Regions from separate parts of the Klebsiella sp. PL-2018 genome, predicted to be linked through region 2. Evidence: predicted binding sites of a transcription regulator. Region 2 holds the regulator's gene; each other region holds the start of a gene.
What was found. The regulator PurR, encoded in region 2, represses purine synthesis genes. The targets are predictions, from matches to a motif close to CANGCAAACGTTTGCNTG.
Positions count from the first base shown of each region.

Region 1: purM (phosphoribosylformylglycinamidine cyclo-ligase) is a predicted target of PurR. The motif match lies at 2,117-2,134, and genes of this name have one in related genera.
Region 3: purT (formate-dependent phosphoribosylglycinamide formyltransferase) is a predicted target of PurR. The motif match lies at 2,308-2,325, and genes of this name have one in related genera.

Region 1 covers NZ_CP077673.1:4,315,726-4,322,415, forward strand. The annotation lists gene MKleb_RS20205 (6-phospho-beta-glucosidase) at 1-1,022, opposite strand, end outside; gene bglK (beta-glucoside kinase BglK) at 1,032-1,925, opposite strand; gene purM (phosphoribosylformylglycinamidine cyclo-ligase) at 2,191-3,228, shown strand; gene purN (phosphoribosylglycinamide formyltransferase) at 3,225-3,866, shown strand; partial or broken gene MKleb_RS20225 (glycoside hydrolase family 28 protein) at 3,910-5,269, opposite strand; gene MKleb_RS20230 (MFS transporter) at 5,692-6,690, shown strand, end outside.
Region 2 covers NZ_CP077673.1:2,565,317-2,572,006, forward strand. The annotation lists gene cfa (cyclopropane fatty acyl phospholipid synthase) at 1-613, opposite strand, end outside; gene punC (purine nucleoside transporter PunC) at 912-2,096, opposite strand; gene punR (DNA-binding transcriptional activator PunR) at 2,209-3,120, shown strand; gene purR (HTH-type transcriptional repressor PurR) at 3,139-4,164, opposite strand; gene MKleb_RS11875 (cytochrome bd-I oxidase subunit CydH) at 4,461-4,550, shown strand; gene MKleb_RS11880 (MFS transporter) at 4,715-5,881, shown strand; gene sodB (superoxide dismutase [Fe]) at 5,938-6,519, opposite strand; gene MKleb_RS11890 (C40 family peptidase) at 6,644-6,690, opposite strand, start outside.
Region 3 covers NZ_CP077673.1:2,164,884-2,171,573, forward strand. The annotation lists gene edd (phosphogluconate dehydratase) at 1-365, shown strand, start outside; gene MKleb_RS10050 (bifunctional 4-hydroxy-2-oxoglutarate aldolase/2-dehydro-3-deoxy-phosphogluconate aldolase) at 403-1,044, shown strand; gene purT (formate-dependent phosphoribosylglycinamide formyltransferase) at 1,090-2,268, opposite strand; gene MKleb_RS10060 (YebG family protein) at 2,404-2,763, shown strand; gene MKleb_RS10065 (tellurite resistance TerB family protein) at 2,908-3,588, shown strand; gene ptrB (oligopeptidase B) at 3,722-5,782, shown strand; gene exoX (exodeoxyribonuclease X) at 5,789-6,448, opposite strand; gene MKleb_RS10080 (DNA polymerase III subunit theta) at 6,527-6,690, opposite strand, start outside.

The DNA.
Region 1 (6,690 bases), 1.8 Mb from region 2:
ACGTACGGGTTGGAAACCAGGCTCTTGCTTTCATCGTAATCCAGCTGCGGATTATCATCCGTTGCTTTCGTGGCGAACGACATATAGTAGCTAAAGCCGATATAGTCGACGCAGCCCTGAGTCAGCGCCACGCGGTCTTCTTCGGTGATGTCCAGCGCAAAACCGCGACGCTCGAAGTAGTTCAGCAGGTGCTGCGGATAGCGGCCGCGCACGTGAACGTCGGTAAACCAGTAGCGGCGATGCATGGCGTTCATCGCCATCATCATATCGTTGGGCGCGCAGCTCAGCGGGTAAATCGGACACATGGCTATCATGCAGCCAATCTGCAATGACGGGTTAATTTCGCGGGCGGCTTTAACCGCCAGCGCGCTGGCGACCAGCTCATAGTGCGCCGCCTGAAACATGACCGGCTCGCGGTCCTCCCCCGGCAGATATTTCAGTCCGGAGTTGGTGAACGGCGCAAAATCTTCGTGGAAGTTGGCCTGGTTATTGATCTCATTGAAGGTCATCCAGTACTTCACTTTGTGCTGGTAGCGGGTAAATACCACCCGGGCAAAGCGGACGAAGAAATCAATCAGTTTACGGTTACGCCAGCCGCCGTACTCCGTCACCAGATGGTACGGCATTTCGAAGTGGGAGAGCGTAATCACCGGCTCAATACCGTGCTTCAGGCACTCATCGAACAGGTCGTCGTAAAACTGCAGCCCGGCCTCGTTAGGTTCTTGCTCATCGCCCAGCGGAAAGATGCGCGTCCAGGCAATAGAGGTGCGGAAGCATTTGAAGCCCATTTCGGCAAACAGCCGAATGTCGTCTTTATAGCGATGATAAAAATCGATCGCTTCGTGGTTGGGGTAGTTTTTCCCCGGCAGCACGCCATCGGTGATTTCGCGCGGTACGCCGTGCGCGCCTGCGGTCATCACGTCGGCGACGCTCACCCCTTTACCGCCCTCTTTCCAGCCGCCTTCCAGCTGATGCGCCGCCACCGCGCCGCCCCACAGAAAACCTTCTTTAAATCCGGACATGTTCTCTCCCTATGCGCAGTCGCCGCTCTGCGACCGGTAATGCTGATTGAAATGGTAAACCGCGCCTACCAGCCCGGCATCGTTGCCGTGGCTGACGGTGTCGATATATTCCGCAATGCCAAACCAGGCCAGATGTTCGCGCAGCAGCGCCAGAAAGCCCGGTCGTTCCACAATCCCGCCGCCGATCAAAATCGTTTGCGGGTCGAATAAGTTGACGAGGTTGTAAAGCCCGGTACCCAGGCCGTTAAAGAATTCAGCGACCAGACGTCGACAGGTGGCGTCGCCCGCATCGTAGCGGTCAAAAATCTCTTCGCCAGTGACGTCATCCAGCGCCTTGCCGATATGTTCAGCGTAGCGATGGCGCAGCACGCGCAGCGTGCAGTTTTCGTTCATCGAATAGCGCCGCACATCGCGGGTGCCCGGACGCGCGGTTTGCATATAGCCGAACTCGCCGGCGCGGAAGCGCGCGCCGTGGACCAGCTGGTTATTACAAAAAATCGCCCCGCCGATGCCGGTGCCGATGGTCAGGACCAGAAAGTTGCTCATGTCGGCGGCTTTACCCCGCCAGCGCTCGGCCAGCAGCACGCAGTTAGCATCATTCTCAATGGCCACGGGCAGCCGCACCTGCTGCTCAAGCCAGCGCTTGATGGCGAAGTTATCGAATTTACGGATGGCGCCGCCCATTTCGATAAAGCCGGTGTGCGGGTTAACGTAGCCGGGCGCGCTGATTGCCACCCCTTCACACGCCGGGTGAGCGGCGATCCACGCCAGCATCGCCTGCAGGATTTGGTCGCCGTCGCTGTCGACGATGTTCTGCTTTCCTTTCTCCAGCAGCGTGCCTTCGCGCGTCATTACCCCCATTTTTAACGCCGTGCCACCGATATCAAATGCGGCAATGTTCATCCTCAGCTTTCCTCCAGAATCCATCACATTCGCGGTTTATCTCTCCAGGAATCAGGAAAGAAACCGGTTTCACTGGCATGATGATTATTCCCGACAACGCTGGCAAGCAGAAGAATGTACCCGGTTTCATTTTCGTGAACAGTATCAAATTTGCGCACTTAACGGCCGTTTTACATCGGCTGCAAAGCAGGCTCGCAAACGTTTGCTATCCCTGTTAGAATTGCGCCGTTTTTTATTGCTACCGCAAACGCGTGGAGACTTCGCAGTGACCGATAAAACCTCTCTCAGCTATAAAGATGCCGGCGTGGATATTGATGCAGGCAACGCTCTCGTCGACCGTATTAAGGGCGTGGTGAAGAAAACCCGCCGCCCGGAAGTGATGGGTGGACTGGGCGGATTCGGCGCGCTGTGCGCGCTGCCGCAGAAGTATCGCGAACCGGTTCTGGTCTCCGGCACCGACGGCGTCGGCACCAAGCTGCGTCTGGCGATGGACCTCAAGCGTCACGACACTATCGGTATCGACCTGGTCGCTATGTGCGTAAACGACCTCGTGGTTCAGGGCGCAGAGCCGCTGTTCTTCCTTGATTACTACGCGACCGGCAAACTGGATGTCGATACTGCGTCGAGCGTAATCAGCGGCATTGCCGAAGGTTGTCTGCAGTCAGGCTGCGCGCTGGTGGGCGGCGAGACGGCGGAAATGCCGGGCATGTACCACGGCGAAGATTATGACGTGGCCGGTTTCTGCGTTGGGGTGGTAGAAAAATCAGAAATTATCGACGGCAGCAAAGTGGCCGATGGCGACGTGCTGGTGGCGCTGGCTTCCAGCGGCCCGCACTCTAACGGCTACTCTCTGGTGCGCAAAATTATCGAAGTCAGCGGCGTTGACCCGCAAACCACCGATCTCAACGGTAAGCCGCTGGCCGACCATCTGCTGGCGCCGACCCGCATTTATGTGAAATCCGTACTCGACCTGATCGCCAACGTTGACGTGCACGCCATCGCCCACCTGACCGGCGGCGGCTTCTGGGAAAACATCCCGCGCGTGCTGCCGGACAACACCCAGGCGGTCATTGATGAATCCTCCTGGCAGTGGCCGGACGTGTTCAACTGGCTGCAAACCGCGGGTAACGTTAGCAGCCACGAAATGTATCGCACCTTTAACTGCGGCGTCGGCATGGTCATCGCGCTGCCGGCGGAAGCGGCGGATAAAGCCATTGCCTTCCTGAACGACAAAGGTGAAAGCGCGTGGAAAATAGGGTATATCAAAGCCTCTGATTCCGAACAGCGTGTGGTCATTGAATGAAAAACATCGTGGTGCTGATTTCCGGTAACGGTAGCAACCTGCAGGCGATTATTGACGCCTGCGCCCGGAAAAAAATCAACGGCACCCTGCGTGCAGTCTTCAGCAACAAGGCCGACGCGTTCGGCCTTGAGCGCGCACGCGCGGCCAATATTCCGGCTCACGCGCTCGCCGCCAGCCAGTTTGCCAACCGGGAAGCTTTCGACCGAGAGCTGATGCACGAGATCGATGCTTACGCGCCGGATCTGGTGGTTCTCGCCGGCTACATGCGTATTCTTAGCCCGGCTTTTGTCGCCCACTACCAGGGGCGCATGCTGAATATCCACCCTTCCCTGCTGCCAAAATATCCGGGGCTGCACACCCATCGTCAGGCGCTGGAAAATGGCGATGAGGAGCACGGGACGTCGGTGCATTTTGTGACCGATGAGCTGGACGGAGGTCCGGTGGTTCTGCAGGCAAAGGTACCGGTTTTCGCTGAAGATACCGAGGACGACATTACCGCCCGCGTACAGGCGCAGGAACACGATATCTATCCCCTTGCTATCAGCTGGTTTGTCGACGGCCGCCTGCGCGCGGAAGGAAACGAAGCCTGGCTTGATGATGTTCCTCTTCCACCGCAGGGATATGCGGCAGAAGAGTAAACTTCCCCGCCTCTGGCGTCCGCTGGAGGCGTTTTTCATTAGCTCAGGTTTCCCGCACGGATGACCGCTCGCATTTTTCCAGACACAGCGCTTGCGTATTCCAGCCTGCCGGTAGGGGAACTGGACGCTGCCAATCAAGTTCTGTGATGACTAAATCGGAAACCCCCTGCGCAAACAGGACGGGTAGCCCTCCGGGATAGGGTTCGACTCCCCAGGCCTTTCCCGTTTCTGGGTTGAGGCACCAGGCGTTATCGATACCCATTCCTGTTGGCGAAAAAGGATTACACGGCGGACGAATATCATAATTCCCCTGCCAACCGTGGCAATGCAGTCGCTGGGTAAGCTGAATACTCTCGAGTCGTATTCGGTTGATCATGGAAGGGGTTTCACTGTGCATATTGATGGCGCCTTCACATTCTCCGCAAAGCCCACGAAACTGGATTTGCGTAATCTCACCGGGCTCGATCTGCGGATTCCTGCGGCGCGCGGAGAGGAAAATCGGGTCCGCCTCCCCCCAGTGACAGGCTGGCGCCGCCACACACTCAAAAGTCATGCTGGTAAAGAGCATTCTTCGTAGCCGACCGCCATCTCGTGAAATCAGGCCGATACCGCGATTCGAATCATAGATAGTGCAGTTGCTGACCACAATATCTTCAATATCTTGCCAGGTTTCCGTGCCGATTTTAAAAGCACAGCTTTTTGAGCGCAGGGTACAATTGACGATCGTCACCTGACGTAGAGGACGTTGGATAGCCGCCGGTTTATCGGTGGTTTTCAGACAAATTGCATCGTCCGCCGCACTAAAAAAACTATTAGCAACGTGTACCTGCTGACAGCTATCGATATCCAGCGCATCAGTATTTGCCATTGTCAGATCGTTATCGACGGTAATGCCATCAATCACCACCTGTGAACATGAAACAAGATGAATTGTCCACATCGGCGCATGGTGTATACAGATATTTTCCAGCCTGACCCGCTGGCAATTTTCCAGAAGAATCATGCGCGGCCGCTGTTCGGCGGGCGTGCGATAGCCCATATCATCAACCGATGAGGAGAACCAACCATCGGCATTACCGTAAATAGTACCGCCCCCACAAATCGAGATATTTTCGGCATCCTGGGCATAGAGGAAAGCCCGGTCTGAGCACTCTGCGCGGCTTAAGGCCACCGCCTGGGTGAAGTCAGCATAATTATCGCTGACGATGAGTTCTGCACCGGGTGACAACCACAGGCAGGTGTTTGACCCCATGCGTAACCCGCCAAGGTAATATTTTCCACTTTCCACCACCAGCGTACCGCCGCCCGCTTGCGATAAGGTATCCAGCGCTTTTTGAAAAAATCTCAGTGTCGCGAGTAATACCATCTGCGTGCGGGCGCCAGTTTGAAAGAAAAATGTTCATAGGATTTCCTGAGATGAAATGGGAATGCTATCTGAACACAGTCATTATCGATCGCCGTAGGGCAAAACAGCATCGACATAAGTAATCTGTCGCCGTTCTCACAACGTCCTTTTTTCCCGCAGTTCATCTGTGATTTCGGACACATTTCTTCTCGCTCCTTCCGCAGAAATAGCGATGGCTATCACATTTCATTTTTTCGCCCGTCCTAATACTGCCGGCCATATCACGCTATTTATTTCATTTAATCCGCTTTCTCCGCCCCGCTCTCAGTTCTTAACAAAAGCGCCTTAATGACGATTCCGCAAAATTTTCACCTCTTTTACTGTGCTACTTCCTCTTTACTGACAGAAGAGACAGGAAAAATGACGAGGACAGTAACGGCACCACGGGAAGTAAAAACACGCAATATTCTCTGCTGGGGGATGGGCGATATCTTCGGCAGCGGGGCAATGACGATCACCGGGCTTTGGCTGCTTTATTTTTATATTGAAGTGGCGGGCCTTTCTCCCGCCGCCGCCGCATCCATCTTTGCGATCGCCAAAATTTGGGATGGCATCACCGACCCGATCATGGGTTATATCACCGACAATATTCGCACGCGCTGGGGGCGACGCCGAATATTCTTTATTATCGGCGCGCCGCTCTCCTTTTGCTTTGCCCTGATGTGGGTAAGCGGTTTTGGCTATTCCTGGTATCTTGGTACTTATTTGTTATTCAGCACCGTTTTTACCCTCTTGATGGTGCCCTACGATACGCTGCCTGCGGAGATGACCTCGCGTTACGATCTGCGTTCAAAAATGTCTGGCGCGCGGATGCTATTTGCCCAGGCGACAGCGTTTTTATCTGCACTTATCCCAGGACAAATTTTGGCGCACGTCGCCGATAAATCGCAGGCATTTTTATATATCGGCCTGGTCTTTTCCGTACTCTTCGCCCTACCGTGGATCTTCGTTTGGCGGGGAACCTGGGAACGGGAGAATCTCCCGCCGCCTTCGACTCAGCGCGGGATGGGGAAAACAATTATTTCGCTGTATCGAGAAATGGCTTCAACTTTCCGTTTACGTACTTTTCGCATTCACATCATGATGTACGTTGGCGGAGCCGTCGCCCTGGATATTTTCGGCTCGCTGTTTATGCACTATCTTACATATGTACTTCAGGTCGGCGCATCCTTAGCTTCCCAGGCAATGAGCCTGATGACGCTATTTCAATTTTTTGCCATCCCTTTCTTTACCTGGCTTTGTATTCGCATCGGCAACGGCAACGCCTACAAACTGGCAATTGCACTGATTATGTGCGCTCTACTGTGGTTCAGCCAGCTTTCCGCCTCCATTAGCCATTTATCAGGGTTCTTATTCGGCGGGGCCATCGTGATGGGCATCGCACGCGGCGGAACCTATCTTATCCCATGGAACGTCTAC
Region 2 (6,690 bases):
TTTTCTGCTGCTCTGCCGAGATGGTCACGCCAACCACGCTGACCTGGTAATGTTTGGCCATGTAGTAAGCCAGCCCGCCCCAGCCGCAGCCGATATCCAGCACCCGCATCCCTGGCTCAAGCTCAAGTTTACGGCAGATCAGATCTAATTTTGCCTGCTGCGCGTCATCGAGAGTCTGCGCGTCTTTCCAGTAAGCGCAAGAGTACTGCATATAGGGGTCGAGCATGCGGCTGAACAGATCGTTACCTAAATCGTAATGCTCTTTACCGACAATCCAGGATCGTTTTTTACTTTGCAGATTGAATAAGCGTGCGCTGGCGATACGCAAGGTATCTTTGAAATGATGGGGAAGCTGATTTTCCAGACCGGCGCGTAAAACTTTATGGAAAAATATATCCAGCCGCTCACAATCCCACCAGCCGTCCATATAGCTCTCGCCTAACCCCAGCGACCCTTCCTGTAAAACGCGCTTAAAAAAGAGAGGGTTTTTAATTCGCAGGTCGGAGGGAGCAGGACCATTAATTTCAATGCCCGCACGGCCTAATAATTCAGCTGCAATTCGGTACCAGTCATCATTTGGTACACTTACTTCTTCTATACACGATGAACTCATAGCTTCTCCATCACGCCCAAGTGATCAGAACCTTAAAACAGCGTAGACGCTTTTTTGGCTTTGTGAGAAATCTCACGGATAATCCGTGAGGCTGCTATCCGACGTAGAACAGAGGAAGGGAGATAACCCTTGCCGAAAGGCCTTCCATGGTGAAACGGGATGCATCCTGCTCCCGTTAAAATCAATTAGTTTTCTATTTATGTGATGCCGGATCCAGTATAGGCCGCTAAAAACAGGCTTTCAACAAAAATATCTTAGCAAGCTAATTACTGGATCTTATCACTATCAGCACATTACCTTAAGCATGTGACGATTTTGTTGCCAGATGCGCGGCTTTGTGCTGCATGCGGTAGCCCATCCCGGCCAGCACGATGGAGACCAGCATCACGCTGGTGGTCGTTTGCAGCGGGGTGGCAATCAGCGTCGAGACCAGCAGGCTGGTAAGGAAACAGAGGCCAAGCTGCAGGGTGTTTTGCAGCGCAGCGGCGCGGCCGGTCGCCTGCGGGAATGGCTTCAGGGCCTGCGCGACGACGATAGGGTAAATACCGCCATTCACCACCGCCATGGCGCAGAACGGAATCATCAAACCAACGAGCGTGGCGTTTTCCCGCAGGCCTACCAGCCAGGTGGCGGCGACGCTGAGGGCGAAAATAGCCAGCAGCCAGGGCAGAATTTGCTGGCCCTGCCATTTTTGCAGCGCCGCGCGGCAGCCATAACCGCCCACCAGAAACGCGATAGTTTGCGGAACGTAGCTCAGGCCGATAACGGTCGGGCCATAGCCCATTTCATGAAGAATAAACGGCGACCCCGTCAGCCAGGCAAAAAAGCTGGCGGAACAGGCGGCGTAGATGAGCACGTTACCGCTATACTCGCGTGAGCGCAGCAGGGTGAGAAACGTGAGCTTCTGCTGGGCGCTGGCAACCGGTTTGTTCGCTGGCTTCAGGCGCAGGGCGGGCAGCATCAGCAGCAGGGTAATCGCGAACAGCACGGCAAAAATAGCCTGCCATTCAAAATGGACCAGCAGCCAGCTGCCGAGCAGCGGCGCCAGCGCGGGCGATAAACCGACCAGCGGCATAATGGCGGCGAAAATCCGGTTGGTTCTTTGCGCTGGATAATAATCGGTGACCATCGCCTGCCAGGTCACCGCGGCGGCGCAAACCCCCAGGGCCTGAATAAATCGCAGCGCGAGCATCAGGTTGGCATCGCGAACCCACAGCATCCCCAGACAGCCGATAGCAAAAATGGCCAGCCCGCTCAACAGCACCGGCTTGCGGCCATAGCGATCGGAAAGGGGCCCCCAGAAAAGCTGGCCCAGCGCAAAGCCTGCCAGGAACAGGCTCAGGCTGGCGCTGACGGAGGCCGCAGAAGTGTTCAAATCTTGTTGCATGGCGGCGAAAGCCGGAAGATACATATCGGTCGCCAGAAAGCCCAGTACGCTGAGTCCAGCCAGCCAGACTAAAAATCCTTTCCCAGGTTGTTGCATCATCTTCTCTTTTTATTGTTGCAGGTACGATGGCGCAGAGTGTAGGGAGTGCATTAAGGCTTGTGAAACGCTAATATTTGTCAGGTGAATTCAAAAATTTTGCAGGCAGAAAATGTGGTCCGAATACTCGCTTGAAGTTGTCGATGCTGTCGCCCGCAACGGCAGCTTTAGCGCCGCAGCGCAGGAACTGCACCGCGTACCCTCGGCCGTCAGCTATACCGTGCGTCAGCTGGAGGAGTGGCTGGCGGTACCGCTGTTCGAACGCCGTCATCGTGATGTGGAATTAACGCCGGCCGGCGTCTGGTTTTTACAGGAGGGGCGTTCTGTTATCAAAAAAATGCAGATCACCCGCCAGCAGTGCCAGCAGATAGCCAACGGCTGGCGCGGGCAGCTCTCTATTGCGGTGGATAATATCGTTAAACCCACGCGCATGCGGCAGATGATCGTTGATTTCTATCGTCATTTTGATGACGTCGAACTGATTGTTTTTCAGGAGGTGTTCAACGGCGTCTGGGATGCGCTCGCCGACGGTCGCGTGGAGCTGGCCATCGGCGCGACGCGCTCAATTCCGGTAGGGGGCCGCTACGCCTTTCGCGATATGGGAATGCTGAGCTGGGACTGCGTCGTCGCGAGCCACCATCCGCTGGCCAAAATGGCCGGGCCTCTGAGCGATGACGTCCTGCGCAACTGGCCGTCGCTGGTCAGGGAGGATACCTCGCGCTCGCTGCCGAAGCGGACCACCTGGCTGCTGGATAACCAGAAGAGGGTGGTGGTGCCGGACTGGGATGCCTCAGAAACCTGTCTCTCCGCCGGACTGTGCGTCGGTATGGTTCCCGGGCATTTAGCGCGCCCGTGGCTTGATAGCGGCGCATGGACGGCGCTGGAGCTGGAGAACCCCTTCCCGGACGCCGCATGCTGCCTGACGTGGCAGCAAAGCGATGCCTCGCCGGCGCTGCTATGGCTGCTGGATTACCTTGGCGATAGCGAAACGCTAAACCGGGAGTGGCTGCGGGCGCCGGAATGACCGACGCCGCGGGAAAGGTTAACGGCGATAATCAACAAACGGGCCGTCGGCCACGGAACGGCGCTCGACCAGGCGAGGGTGGACTTCAATCGACTGCGAGATTTCACGCTTATTAACGATGCGGTCCAGCAGCATGTTAAACGCCGCTTCGCCAAGAGAGTCTTTAGGCTGATGAATGGTGGTCAGCGCCGGGCTAAAGTAGCGGGCGTTGCGCACGTTATCATAACCGATCAGCGAAATATCCTGCGGCACGCGCAGACCCATTTCATCCGCCGCGCAGATGGCGCCCATCGCCATAATATCCCCGCCGCAGAAGATGGCCGTTGGGCGAGGATGCTGGCCGAGAATCTGCTGCATGGCGCGGTAGCCGGATTCCGGCTCAAAATCGCCCTGCACAATCCAGTTTTCCGGAACGCTAATATGCGCCTCTTCCATCGCTTTCATAAAACCTGCCAGCCGGCCTGCGCCGGTGTTACGCTCCAGCGGGCCGGGGATCACGCCGATATCGCGATGCCCGCGTTCAATAAGGTAGCGCCCGGCGATATAGCCGCCTTCAAAGGCGTTATCGACAACCGAGTCGGTGAAGTCGGCTTTTGCCTCGCCCCAGTCCATCACTACCATCGGAATATGACGATACTCTTCCAGCATGCTTAACACCGACTCCGGATACTCGGAGCACATCACCAGCAGGCCGTCTACGCGTTTCTGCGCCATCATTGACAGATAGGCGCGCTGTTTCTCAGGGTCGTTCCACGCGTTGCCGAGGATCAGGGTGTAGCCCTTCTGGAAGCAGCTCTTCTCGACGGCTTCGATAATCTCAGCGAAATAGGCCGCTTCGCTGCTGGTTGCCAGCAGACCAATAGATTTGGTGTGATTGACCTTCAGGCTGCGGGCAACGGCGCTGGGGGAGTAATGCAGTTCTTTTATTGCCGCCCACACCGCATTGCGCGTCTCTTCCGCAACGAATCGGGTTTTGTTAATCACATGTGACACTGTTGTAGTGGAAACGTTTGCGCGCTTCGCTACATCTTTAATAGTTGCCATTACTTCTCACTCCAGACCTTGACCTGATCGTCTGTTTATCGGTACGTAAACGTTTGCCTGTACACACCCTGGCGCCAAAATTGAGCATGGCATCACGTCGGGAAAACGACACAGAACGACAGGAAGGGGTCAATGGCCGATACGCTTTCAAATTAGCGTGGGATTTTGTCCGATCTTGGGGCAAAGGGGAAGAGCAAAAATGTGCATCACTCTAAATCTCGGAAGATTTTTACGCTATTCTGTGTAAAAATGAGCAAGCTCACTTTTCATGTGGGGATAATCAGGGGGAAAAATTGATGGATACAAATTTAAAGTTTTCGCTGACGACGACGATTATTGTTCTGGGTTTGATTGTTGCCGCAGGTTTGACCGCCGTACTGCACTAATTATGCGATAAGGGAGGGGCCGCTCTCCCTTTCTCTCCGCCATTATTATCATTTTCGCAAAAATCTTTTGCCATTTCGTTCACTTTTGTTTTTCTGTGATTGATGTCATGCTTTTGACTTCTGATGAGATGCCGTCGCGGAAGGCGGCCTGATGGAGTCCCTGCATGAAAATCAATTTTCCCCTGCTCGCGCTGGCGATCGGTGCCTTTGGTATCGGCACAACCGAGTTCTCCCCGATGGGGCTATTACCGGTTATCGCTAAAGGCGTGGACGTTTCGATTCCGGCGGCGGGAATGCTGATTAGCGCCTATGCCATCGGCGTGATGGTCGGCGCGCCGCTGATGACTCTGCTGCTCTCCCACCGCGCGCGCAGAAATGCGCTGATCTTTCTGATGGCGATTTTTACCCTCGGTAACGTACTCTCTTCCATTGCTCCGGATTACACCACGCTGCTGCTGTCGCGCATTATTACCAGCCTTAACCACGGCGCCTTCTTCGGCCTGGGTTCAGTGGTGGCGGCGAGCGTTGTGCCAAAACACAAACAGGCCAGCGCCGTGGCGACGATGTTTATGGGGCTGACGATAGCGAATATCGGCGGCGTTCCCGCGGCGACCTGGCTGGGCGAAACCATCGGCTGGCGGATGTCGTTTCTTGCCACGGCGGGGCTGGGCGTGATTGCGATTATCGGTCTGTGGTTTTCTCTACCGAAGGGCAGCGCCGGCGAGCGCCCTGACGTCAAGCAGGAGCTTTCCGTGCTGATGCGTCCGCAGGTGCTGTCGGCGCTGCTGACGACGGTACTGGGGGCAGGGGCGATGTTCACGCTTTATACCTATATTTCTCCCGTTTTGCATACCATCACCCACGCCTCTCCGCTGTTTGTGACCGCCATGCTGGTGCTGATTGGCGTCGGCTTCTCGCTGGGTAACTACCTTGGCGGTAAGTTTGCCGACCGTTCCGTTAGCGGGACGCTGAAGGGCTTTCTGCTGCTGCTGATGGTTATCATGCTGGCGATCCCGCTGCTGGCGCAATCGCAGGTGGGCGCGGCAATCAGTATGGTGGTCTGGGGCGCGGCGACCTTTGCGGTGGTGCCGCCTTTGCAGATGCGCGTGATGCGCGTCGCCCACGAAGCGCCGGGGCTGTCATCATCGGTCAATATTGGGGCTTTTAACCTCGGAAACGCGCTGGGCGCGGCGGCGGGCGGCGCGGTGATCTCTGGCGGCCTGGGCTATGCCTTTGTCCCGGTGATGGGGGCGATTATCGCAGGCGTGGCGCTACTGCTGGTGCTATTCAGCGGCCGGGCGCAGCCGGAAGAGGCGTTCGCCAACCGTTAATATTGCGTGAAGTCATACAATAACCGCAGAAGCTGCAAGGCTTCTGCGGTTTGCTTTTATGCAGCCAGATTAGCAGCAACAAACTTCCAGTTTACCAGCGCCCAGAAGTGCTCCAGATAGTTCGGACGGGCGTTACGGTAGTCGATGTAATAAGCGTGTTCCCAGACATCCACGGTCAGCAGCGGAGTTGCGTCGCTGGTCAGCGGCGTACCGGCGTTGCTGGTGGAGACAATAGCCAGGCTACCGTCGGCGTTTTTCACCAGCCAGGTCCAGCCTGCGCCGAAGTTTTTTACCGCTGCGTCGGTGAATTTGGCTTTGAAATCAGCGAAGCTGCCGAAGGACTTAGCAATAGCCGCCGCCAGTTCGCCTTGCGGTTCGCCGCCGGCGTTCGGCGCGAGGCAGTTCCAGTAGAAGGTGTGGTTCCAGACCTGAGCTGCGTTGTTAAAAACGCCGCCATCGGAAGAACGCACGATCTCTTCCAGGGTTTTGCCTTCAAACGGGGTGCCTTTGATCAGGTTATTCAGGTTGGTGACGTAGGCCTGGTGGTGTTTACCGTAGTGGTATTCCAGGGTTTCTGCGGAAATGTGCGGCGCCAGGGCGTCTTTTGCATATGGTAATGCAGGTAATTCGAACGACATTGCTACTCTCCTTTTTATAGTTTGCCTGCGTAATAACCATGTATTACGCAGGGTAATAATAGTAGCAAATTAAAAGATGTGGCAAAAGAGAGAGTTACCCTGCCGCCGCAGCGACAAGGCACAATTAGCGAATGGTTTTCGGCGTCATGACGCGACGCGCGCCAACGTAGT
Region 3 (6,690 bases), 400 kb from region 2:
GCATGCCAGAATTACATAAACTTATGCCGCCACTTGGTGTATTATTGGACCGCCGTTTCAAAATTGCGCTGGTAACCGATGGTCGTCTCTCCGGCGCATCAGGCAAAGTGCCATCGGCGATCCACGTGACGCCAGAAGCGTACGATGGGGGCCTGCTGGCGAAGGTACGCGATGGCGATATCATCCGCGTCAACGGCCAGACGGGCGAGCTAACGCTGCTGGTCGATGACGCAGAGCTGGCCGCGCGTCAGGCGCATATTCCTGACCTGAGCGGTTCGCGCGTGGGAACCGGCCGGGAAATGTTCGGTGCGCTGCGTGAGAAACTCTCCGGAGCAGAACAGGGCGCAACCTGCATCAATTTTTAAGACGATTCGATTTATAGATCTGGCGAGAGAAAATCTGATGAAAAACTGGAAAACAACTGCAGAAGCAATCCTCACCTCCGGTCCGGTAGTACCGGTAATCGTGGTGAAAAAGCTGGAACACGCTGTGCCAATGGCGAAAGCGCTGGTTGCAGGCGGCGTACGCGTACTGGAAGTGACCCTGCGTACCGAGTGCGCGATGGACGCTATCCGCGCGATCGCCAAAGAAGTCCCGGAAGCGATTGTCGGTGCCGGTACCGTCACTAACGTTGAGCAGCTGAAAGAAGTGACCGAAGCGGGCGCGCAGTTTGCTATCAGCCCTGGCCTGACCGAATCCCTGCTGAAAGCGGCGACCGGCGAAGGCACCATTCCGCTGATCCCGGGGATCAGCACCGTATCCGAGCTGATGCTGGGTATGCAGTATGGCCTGAAAGAGTTCAAATTCTTCCCGGCGGAAGCAAACGGCGGCGTGAAAGCGCTGCAGGCGATTGGCGGCCCGTTCGCGCACATTCGCTTCTGCCCGACTGGCGGCATCTCTCCGGCGAACTATCGCGACTATCTGGCGCTGAACAGCGTACTGTGCATCGGCGGCTCCTGGCTGGTGCCGGCGGATGCGCTGGAAGCCGGTGATTACGACCGTATCACCAAACTGGCTCGTGAGGCGGTAGAAGGCGCGAAGTAATCTTCGCGCACTCACCAGAGGCCCGGTCTGCGACCGGGCTTTTTTTTATCCTGCGACCACGACCGCTGACGCCGCCGCTTTGGCGCGCGCAACAGCTTCCTCAACGTTATCGGCTATCGCCAGCGTCACGCCCAGACGACGCGAACCGTCAATTTCCGGCTTGCCGAACAGACGCAGCTGCAGTCCCGCGCCGACCGCGGCCTGAATATTGCTGAAAGTGACGTTCTGGCTGGTTAGCTGCGGCAGGATCACCGCCGAGGCCGCCGGGCCGTACTGGCGAATCGCGCCAATCGGCAGGCCGAGGAAGGCGCGAACGTGCAGGGCGAACTCGGATAAGTCCTGTGAAATCAGCGTGACCATACCGGTGTCGTGCGGGCGCGGCGAGACTTCGCTAAAAATCACCTCATCACCGCAGACGAACAGTTCGACGCCGAACAGGCCGTAGCCGCCCAGCGCCAGCACCACTTGACGGGCGATTTCCTGCGCGCGTTCCAGCGCCAGCGCGCTCATCTGCTGCGGCTGCCAGGATTCACGATAGTCGCCATCTTCCTGGCGATGACCGACCGGCGCGCAGAAGTGTACGCCATCCGCGGCGCTGACGGTGAGAAGGGTAATCTCGAAATCAAAATTCACCACGCCTTCAACGATAACGCGTCCGGCTCCGGCGCGGCCGCCCTGCTGCGCATACTGCCAGGCGTCAGCCAGCTGTTCGCTGGAACGAATAAAGCTCTGGCCTTTACCCGATGAGCTCATTACCGGCTTGACGATGCACGGCAGGCCTATCCCGGCGACGGCTTCGCGGAAGGCGGGTTCGCTGTCGGCAAAACGGTAGGCGGAGGTCGGCAGCTTCAGCTCTTCAGCGGCCAGGCGGCGGATCCCTTCGCGATTCATGGTGAGCTTTGCCGCGCGCGCGGTGGGGACGACTTTCTGCCCGGCCTGCTCCAGCGCGACCAGTGTATCGGTGGCGATGGCCTCGATTTCCGGCACGATAAAGTCAGGCTTTTCCTGCTCAATCAGCGCCTGCAACGTTTCGCCGTGCAGCATATTGATGACGTGCGAACGGTGTGCGACCTGCATGGCCGGAGCGTCAGGGTAACGATCGACGGCGATGGTCTCAATTCCCAGGCGCTGGCATTCAATGGCCACTTCTTTACCCAGTTCACCGGAACCTAACAGCATTACCTTTGTTGCCGCAGGGCGCAGCGCCGTACCTAATACAGTCATAACTCTCTTCCGCAGTAAAAAAACATGCGCCGCATTATAAACGAAAACGTTTGCGCATGTCTTTATGCGCGTCATTTGAGTTCGGGGAAGAAATTTGATATACTGTATAAAAATACAGTACTGAGAGGCTGCATCATGGCGGTTGAAATTAAATATGTAGTGATTCGCGAAGGTGAGGAAAAAATGTCTTTTGCCAGCAAAAAAGAGGCCGATGCTTATGACAAAATGCTCGATCTGGCGGAAGTACTGAACGACTGGCTGGTTGAATGCCCGCTAACGCTCGATGAAGAGCAGCGCGATAGCATGGCGATGTGGCTGGCCGAACGTAAAGACACCCTCAACCATATTTTGCGCTCCGGTAAGCTGCCGGAAGCCGAGGGCGCCGCCGAGGCGCCAGCCGATCGCGCAGAAGCAGAAGAGGGCGACAAGACCGACGACGTCGTCGAATCTGAAGCCCCGGCGCCGGCGAAGCCGCGCAAAGCGAAAGCGGCCTGAGCTACGCTGCCGCCGCCAGCGCTTCTGGCGGCAGGCTCCCGCGCTTCCCGGCGCGACATTTGCTCATCTTTAGCTGCCGATAACGTTTCCTGACGTCGCGTCGTTTAGGCTGGTGGTATCGCTTATCGCGCAACGAGGAAATGTATGGCTAACTGGCTTAATCAACTGCAGTCTCTGCTGGGTCAGCAGGGGCGGTCTTCTTCATCTGACGATCAATCAAGCGGCAAAAATTTACTCCTGCCGGGCGCGCTTGGCGGGCTGGCCGGGCTGCTGGTCGCCAGCAAATCATCGCGCAAGCTGTTAGCCAAATACGGCACCGGCGCGCTGCTGGTCGGCGGCGGCGCGGTTGCGGGCAGCGTTTTATGGAATAAATATCAGCAGAAGATGCGCGCCAGCGCGCAGCAGGCATCGGCTGATGTCGCGCCCGCACAGGCGCCATCTCCCGCACCGGCCGAACTCGACGCCCGCAGCGAACGGCTGATTATGGCGCTGGTCTTCGCCGCTAAAAGCGATGGACATATTGACGAACGCGAGCGGGCAAATATCGAAGAGCAGCTGCGTGCGGCAAACGTCGACGTCCAGGGCCGGGTGTTAATTGACCGGGCGCTGGCGCAGCCCCTCGACCCGCAGAGCCTGGCGCAGGGCATCTGCAGCGAGCAAGAGGCGCTTGAAGTTTACTATATCAGCTGCGCGGTCATTGATATTGACCACTTTATGGAACGCAGCTATCTGAACGCCCTCGGCGAAGCGCTGAAGCTCCCGCAGGAAGTGCGTGAGGATATCGAACGGGATATTCAGGCGCAAAAACAGGCCGTAACGCTCTAAATCCGCACGTTTCGCTTGCATCGCTGGCGACTTTTGCCACCCTTATATATTGTGTAGTCACGTCACCCTTCAGGCTGCTTTGAAGCAGCCTGAAAATTTTAGTACTCAATACAAGCCGCAGAAGAATAAGCAGATGCCACCAAAAGCGAAACGGATCCCCCATGCCATGACATTACATGGCGACACGCGAATCGATAATTACTACTGGCTGCGCGATGACGATCGCTCGCAGGCGGAAGTGCTGGATTATCTGCGCCAGGAAAATGAGTACGGCAAAAAAGTGATGTCTTCGCAAAGTAGCCTGCAGGACAGGGTACTCAAGGAGATTATCGACCGTATTCCGCAGCGCGAAGTGTCAGCCCCCTACAGCAAAAATGGCTATCGTTACCGTCAGGTCTACGAGCCGGGCTGCGAGTACGCGATTTATCAACGCCAGCCGGTAGTCAAAGAGGAGTGGGATGAATGGGACGTCCTGCTTGACGGCAACCAGCGTGCGGCCGGCAGCGAATTCTATACCCTCGGCGGATTAGGCGTTTCGCCCGACAACAGCCTGATGGCGGTGGCGGAAGACTATCTCTCCCGACGCCAGTATAGCCTGCGCTTCTTTCCCTTAAACGACGACCGGCAATTTGCGGAAGTGCTGGAGAACGTCTCGCCTGATTTTGCCTGGAGTAACGATTCGCAGACCCTGTGGTACGTGCGTAAACATCCCACCACGCTGCTGCCGTATCAGGTCTGGCGCCACCGTCTGGGGACGCCGGCCAGTGCGGATGTTCTGGTGTATGAAGAGCAGGACGATACTTTTTACGTCAGCGTACACAAGACGACTTCCCAGCAGTTTGTGGTGATCTATCTGGCCAGCGCGACCACCAGCGAAGTGCTGCTGCTCAATGCGGAAATGACCGACGCCGAGCCGGTCTGTTTTCTACCGCGGCGTAAAGATCATGAATATAGCCTCGATCACTATCAGCACGCTTTCTATCTGCGCTCTAACCGTGAGGGTAAGAACTTCGGCCTTTATCGTACTACCCTGCGCGATGAGCAGCAGTGGGAGACCCTGATCGCGCCGCGTCACGAAGTCATGCTGGAAGGATTTACCCTGTTTACCGACTGGCTGGTTGTGGAAGAGCGCCAGCGCGGGCTGACCAGCCTGCGTCAGATCAATCGTAAGACAAGAGAGTCCCAGGGCATTGCCTTTGACGATCCGGCCTATGTGACCTGGCTTGCCTATAATCCGGAGCCGGAAACCGCCCGCCTGCGCTACGGCTACTCCTCCATGACGACGCCGGATACGCTGTTTGAGCTGGATATGAATACCGGCGAGCGGCGGGTGCTGAAACAGCAGGAAGTCAAAGGGTTCGATGCCAGCCACTACCGCAGCGAGCATCTGTGGATCAACGCCCGCGACGGCGTCGAAGTCCCGGTCTCGCTGGTCTACCGTCATGAACATTTCCGCAAGGGCGCCAGCCCTCTGCTGGTGTACGGCTACGGCTCCTACGGCGCAAGCATGGATGCGGATTTCAGCGCCAGCCGCCTGAGCCTGCTCGACCGCGGCTTTGTGTTCGCTATCGCCCATATTCGCGGCGGCGGCGAGCTGGGACAGCAGTGGTACGAAGACGGTAAGTTTTTGTGCAAGAAAAATACCTTCAACGATTATCTCGACGTCTGCGATGCGCTGCTGGCGCAGGGCTACGGCGATCCGCGTTTTTGCTACGGCATGGGCGGCAGCGCCGGCGGTATGCTGATGGGCGTTGCAGTGAACCAGCGGCCGGAGCTCTTCCACGGCGTGGTGGCCCAGGTTCCCTTTGTCGATGTCCTCACCACCATGCTCGATGAGTCGATTCCGCTGACCACCGGCGAGTTTGAAGAGTGGGGGAATCCGCAGGATGAAGCCTATTACCGCTATATGAAAAGCTACAGCCCGTACGACGGCGTGCAGGCTCAGGCGTATCCGCATTTGCTGGTCACCACGGGCCTGCATGATTCGCAGGTACAATACTGGGAGCCGGCAAAATGGGTGGCAAAACTGCGCGAGCTGAAAACCGACGATAACCTGCTGCTGCTGTGTACCGATATGGATTCCGGCCACGGCGGTAAATCCGGCCGCTTCAAAAGCTATGAAGGCGTGGCGCTGGAGTATGCGTTTCTGATTGGCCTGGCGCAGGGGACGCTGCCGGGCCAGGCGGAGGTATAGCGCCGATTACTCCCCGAGATAGTGCTTCAGCGTCAGGCGCAGCTCGGGGCTCATGCGATCCAGGTTATTAAACAGCCAGCGTAAATAGCCAGGATCGTTTTCCGCCACTTCCGAGACCGGCTTGCCGCGGTATTTGCCGAAGGTAAAGGTGGAGAGCAGCGCCGGGCGGCCGGTAATGGTCGCCATCTCCTCAGGCGTCCAGCCGGAGGTGTTGATGATATCGAGCAGCAGGGCCGCGGTGATATAGCAATCGTACAGCGCCCGGTGATGATGCAGTCCCGGTGGCGTCGCGACGCTGAGCTTGCGCGATTTATACAGCCCCATATTGCTGTACTTGATGCCTGGCCACAGGCGGCGCGCCAGCTTCATCGTGCAGATCCACTCGCCCTGCATTTCCGGCAACACCCGGCGGTCAAAGCTGGCGTTATGGGCGACATACCACGGACTGCCCATATACAGCGGCACAATCTCCTCGATCCACGGCTTATCGGCGACCATCTCTTCGGTGATATGGTGAATCGCCATCGCCTGCGGGCTGATAGGCCGGTCGGGGCGAACCAGGTGGCTCATGGGATTGGTGATGTGTCCGTCGACAATATCTACCGAGGCGATTTCAACAATGCCTCCCTGCAATCCGCAGGTTTCTGTATCGATTACGCGCAGCATGGCTCGCTCCAGGCCAAAGAAACCAGCGTAATAGAATGCGCGGGTCTTGCCAACGTGGATGTCCGCAGGGGACGGGAATTATTTCTGTTTCGGTTCATAGGGCAGGCGAGAGAGCGAAACGGAGGCCAGTCGATGGGCGATCAGACGTTCGCGAAACCAGCCGCGCAGATGCTCGGGCTGTTCTCTTTCGACTAAGTCAGCCACCACCGGCATATTGTAGCGTTCTTTAAACGCGACGCCCG